DNA from 2 places in the Azospira sp. APE16 genome. Region 2 is predicted to be linked to the other one. Evidence: riboswitches for the same ligand, from Rfam matches in the RefSeq annotation. Region 2 holds a riboswitch; the other holds the start of a gene.

Region 1 (2,453 bases), 140 kb from region 2:
CTCAACTCGCCCAACACCTTCCTCCGCTTCGCCCGGGACATCGCCTATGCGCACCAGGAGAAATGGGACGGCAGCGGCTACCCCCTGGGCCTGCGGGGCGACGAGATTCCGGTGGCGGCCAGGCTCATGGCGGTGGCCGACGTCTACGACGCCCTCATCAGCCGCCGGGTGTACAAGCCTCCCTTCCCCCATGAGCAGGCGGTGCAGATCATCAGCGAAGGGCGCGGCAAGCACTTCGATCCGGACATGGTGGACGCCTTCCTCCAGGTGGCCGAGGATTTCCGCAGCATCGCCGCCACCTTCGCCGACACCGAAGGCGACGCCCAGCTGGAGGCGGAGCGGGTGCGCCTGCAATTCACCGAGGCCGCCCCGTGAAGGTCCGTCCCCTGGCCGTCCTGGCCCTGCTTTTGGGCCTCTCCCTGGCGGGCTGCGACTACCTGGCCCTGCAGGACCTGAAACCCGGCACCTCCACCGACCTGGAAGTGCGGGACCGCTTCGGCACCCCCGCCATGGAATGGCACAACGAGGACGGCAGCCTGACCTGGGAATATCCCCGGGGCCCGGCCGGGGTGGACACCTACATGATCACCCTGGGCCCCGACCGCATCCTGCGCTCGGTGGAACAGGTGCTGACCGAGGCCAACTTCGCCCGCATCGAAAAGGGCATGAGCCAGGAGCAGGTGCGGCGCATCCTGGGCCGGCCGGGCAGCATCAACCACTTTCCCCTGAAGCCGGAAACCGTGTGGGACTGGCGCATCGCCGGCATCCCCGCCAGCGACGAAACCCACTTCCACGTGCACTTCGGTGCGGACGGCCGGGTCAGCGGCACCTCCCGGCGGGTGGAAGCGAAGGCCTGAAGTCGCCGATCGGCACGGAGCCCCCTGTTTTTTATCAAGTTTTGCTTGGCAGCGGGGGCCGCAAAAAGTAAACTTGCGACCCTGCCGAGGAGCGCTGCGACCCGACCGGTTTTTTCCGGATGCCGGGCCAGGCTCGGCAACGATCAACGGCGCTCGCAAACCCCCGAAATGGTTTGTGGCGCCGTTTGCTTTTCCAGCATGCAAAGTGGCGGCGCCCGGCCGGTGAATACTGAAACGCCGAGGTAATCCATGCAGCCCGACCGCAGCTCCGAACTCTCCGCCCTTCTCCAGCAGCGCCTCCTGATCCTGGACGGCGCCATGGGCACCATGATCCAGCGCCACGGGCTGACCGAGAAGGACTACCGCGGGACCCGCTTCGCCGACCACGCCCACGACCTGAAGGGCAACAACGACCTGCTGCTGCTGACCCGCCCCGAGGTCATCCGCGGCATCCACGCCGAATACCTGGCGGCCGGCGCCGACATCCTGGAAACCAACACCTTCAACGCCACCAAGGTGTCCCAGGCCGACTACAAGCTGGAAGCCATCGTCTACGAACTGAACGTGGCCGGCGCCAAGCTGGCCCGGGAAGTGTGCGACGAATTCACGGCAAAGAACCCGGCCAAGCCCCGCTTCGTCGCCGGGGTGCTCGGCCCCACCAGCCGCACCGCCTCCATCTCCCCGGACGTGAACGATCCCGGCTACCGCAACGTCACCTTCGACGAGCTGGTGGAAAACTACCTGGAAGCCATCCGCGGCCTCACCGACGGCGGTGCCGACATCCTGCTGGTGGAGACGGTGTTCGACACGCTGAATGCCAAGGCCGCCCTGTTCGCCATCGAGACCTTCTTCGACAAGGTGGGCCGCCGCTGGCCGGTGATGATCTCCGGCACCATCACCGACGCCTCCGGCCGCACCCTCTCGGGCCAGACCGCCGAAGCCTTCTGGAACTCGCTGAACCACATCAAGCCCCTCTCCTTCGGCCTCAACTGTGCCCTCGGCGCCAAGGAACTGCGCCAGTACGTGGAGGAGCTGTCACGGGTGTGCGACTGCTTCGTCTCCGCCCACCCCAACGCCGGCCTGCCCAACGCCTTCGGCGGCTACGACGAGACCCCGGAGCAGCTGGCCGAGGAAATCGCCGACTGGGCCAGGCACGGCTTCGTGAACATCGTCGGCGGCTGCTGCGGCACCTCGCCGGACCACATCGCCGCCATCGCCAAGATGGTGGCCGGCATCGCCCCCCGGGCCATTCCGGCGATCGAGCCCCAGCTGCGCCTTTCCGGCCTGGAACCCTTCAACGTCGGCCCCGACAGCCTCTATGTGAACGTGGGCGAGCGCACCAACGTCACCGGCTCCAAGGCCTTCGCCCGCATGATCCTGGAAGGGCGCTACGACGACGCCCTGGCCGTGGCCCGGCAGCAGGTGGAAAACGGCGCCCAGGTCATCGACATCAACATGGACGAGGCCATGCTGGATTCCGTGGCCGCCATGGAGAAGTTCCTCAAGCTGATCGCCTCGGAACCGGATATTTCCCGGGTGCCCATCATGCTCGACTCCTCCAAGTGGGAGGTGATCGAGACCGGCCTCAAGTGCATC
Region 2 (2,453 bases):
CCCGGCTACGGCTTAGTAGCGGTAGTGGTCGGCCTTGTAGGGGCCTTGCACGGGCACGCCGATGTAGTCGGCCTGCTGCTGGGTGAGGGTGGTCAGCTGCACGTTGAGGGTCTTCAGCTGCAGGCGGGCCACCTTCTCGTCCAGGTGCTTGGGCAGGGTGTAGACACCCACCGGGTAATCGGCAGTCTTGGTGAACAGCTCGATCTGGGCGATGGTCTGGTTGGCGAAGGAGGAGCTCATCACGTAGCTGGGGTGGCCGGTGGCACAACCCAGGTTCACCAGGCGGCCCTTGGCCAGCAGGATGATGCGCTTGCCGTCGGGGAAGATGACGTGATCGACCTGGGGCTTGATCTCTTCCCACTGGTACTTTTCCAGGGAAGCGACGTCGATTTCGTTGTCGAAGTGGCCGATGTTGCAGACGATGGCGTTGTTCTTCATCTTCACCATGTGGTCATGGGTGATGACGTGGAAGTTGCCGGTGGTGGTGACGAAGATGTCGGCCTTGTCGGCAGCGTATTCCATGGTGACGACGCGGTAGCCTTCCATGGCGGCCTGCAGGGCGCAGATCGGGTCGATCTCGGTGACCCAGACCTGGGCGGAGAGGGCGCGCAGGGCCTGGGCGGACCCCTTGCCCACGTCGCCGTAGCCGCAGACCACGGCGATCTTGCCGGCCACCATGACGTCGGTGGCGCGCTTGATGCCGTCCACCAGGGATTCGCGGCAACCGTAGAGGTTGTCGAACTTGGACTTGGTGACGGAATCGTTCACGTTGATGGCGGGGAACTTGAGGTCGCCGCGGGCGTGCATCTGGTACAGGCGGTGCACGCCGGTGGTGGTCTCTTCGGTAACGCCCTTGATCTTTTCCAGACGCACGGAGTACCAGGTGGGGTCCTGGGCCAGCTTGGCCTTGATGGCGGCGAAGAGGATGGTCTCTTCTTCGGAACCGGGCTTGGCCAGGACGGAAATGTCCTTCTCGGCCTTGGCGCCCAGATGCAGCAGCAGGGTGGCATCGCCGCCGTCGTCCAGGATCATGTTGGAATAGCCACCGTCGGCCCATTCGAAGATGCGGTGGGTGTAGTCCCAGTACTCGGTCAGGGTCTCGCCCTTGACGGCGAAGACGGGGATGCCGGCAGCGGCGATGGCGGCAGCGGCGTGATCCTGGGTGGAGAAGATGTTGCAGGAAGCCCAGCGCACTTCGGCACCGAGGGCCACCAGGGTCTCGATCAGCACCGCGGTCTGGATGGTCATGTGCAGGGAGCCGGTGATGCGGGCGCCCTTCAGGGGCTGGCTCTTGGCGTACTCCTCGCGGATGGCCATGAGACCGGGCATTTCGGTCTCGGCAATCTTGATTTCCTTGCGGCCCCAGGCGGACAGGCCCAGGTCGGCGATCACGTAATCTTTGAATTCAGCCACAGCAGTGCTCCTTAAGAACTGTGGCCGGGGAGGGGAGGGAGTGCGATAGCAGGGCTCACCTGGCCCCCTGCGCCCGGCAGGGTTGTAAAGGTGAGCGCCGTTGAAACTGGTCTCCCCTGGCGGGGCAGACATCCGAGCCTGGGACCTTGCCGGCCTCGCAGCGCTCCTCGGAAGTGGCGGATTATAGACGGAAATACCGGTCGGGGAAATTCCCCGGCCGGCCCTCCCGCACCGGGCTCAGGCCGCCGCCGTGCTCCAGATTTCGTCCACGTTGCCAATGCCCCACTTGGCCGGGTCCTCCCGGCCGGCGATCTTGTCGTGCACGCCGGGACGGGACAGGTCCAGCAACTCCGGCGCAATGTGGGCATTGGACTTGGTGGAAAAGAATACCTTGACCCGGGGCGCCAGCAGGGACTTCTCGCTCTGCTCCACCACCACCCCCAGCCGCCCCGATTCGAGGCGGACGAAGGAGCCGATGGGGTAGATGCCCAGGCTCTTGACGAAGGCCTGGAAGACCCGGGGATCGAAATGCCCGTCGGCCCACTCGGCCATCTTCTTGATCGATTCGGCCGGGTCCCAGCCGGCCTTGTAGGGGCGGTTGGAGGTAATGGCGTCATAGACGTCGCAGACCGCCCCCATCTTGGCCAGCAGGCTGATCTCGTCGCCCTTGAGGCCCTTGGGGTAGCCGCCGCCGTTCATCTTTTCGTGGTGGTGCAGGCAGACGTCCAGTGCCTCCGGCGGCACCCCCTTGCCTTCCAGCAAGACCTTGTGCCCTTCGGCGGGGTGGGTCTTGATGACCGCAAATTCTTCGTCGGTCAGCTTGCCCGGCTTGTTGAGGATTTCGGCCGGGATGAAGGCCTTGCCCATGTCGTGCAGCAGGCCGGACAGGCCCGCCAGACGGGTCTGCTGCTCGTCCAGGCCGAGCTGGCGGGCCAGGGCCACCATCAGGGCGCAGACGGCGACCGAGTGCATGTAGGTGTAATCGTCGGCCGTCTTCAGGCGGGCCAGGCTGATCAGGGCGCCGGGATTGCGGGCCACGG

What was found. A riboswitch is a leader RNA that binds a small molecule or an ion and turns the genes downstream of it on or off. The one in region 2 is predicted to bind S-adenosylhomocysteine.
Region 1: another riboswitch for S-adenosylhomocysteine. It lies ahead of metH (methionine synthase); the one in region 2 lies ahead of ahcY (adenosylhomocysteinase).

Annotation. Positions count from the first base shown of each region.
Region 1 is NZ_CP179682.1:103,450-105,902, reverse strand. Features, by position in the region: gene ACLSSQ_RS00590 (response regulator) at 1-375, shown strand, start outside; gene bamE (outer membrane protein assembly factor BamE domain-containing protein) at 372-857, shown strand; S-adenosyl-L-homocysteine riboswitch at 938-1,019, shown strand; gene metH (methionine synthase) at 1,107-2,453, shown strand, end outside.
Region 2 is NZ_CP179682.1:240,068-242,520, reverse strand. Features, by position in the region: gene ahcY (adenosylhomocysteinase) at 13-1,413, opposite strand; S-adenosyl-L-homocysteine riboswitch at 1,499-1,588, opposite strand; gene ACLSSQ_RS01195 (HD-GYP domain-containing protein) at 1,651-2,453, opposite strand, start outside.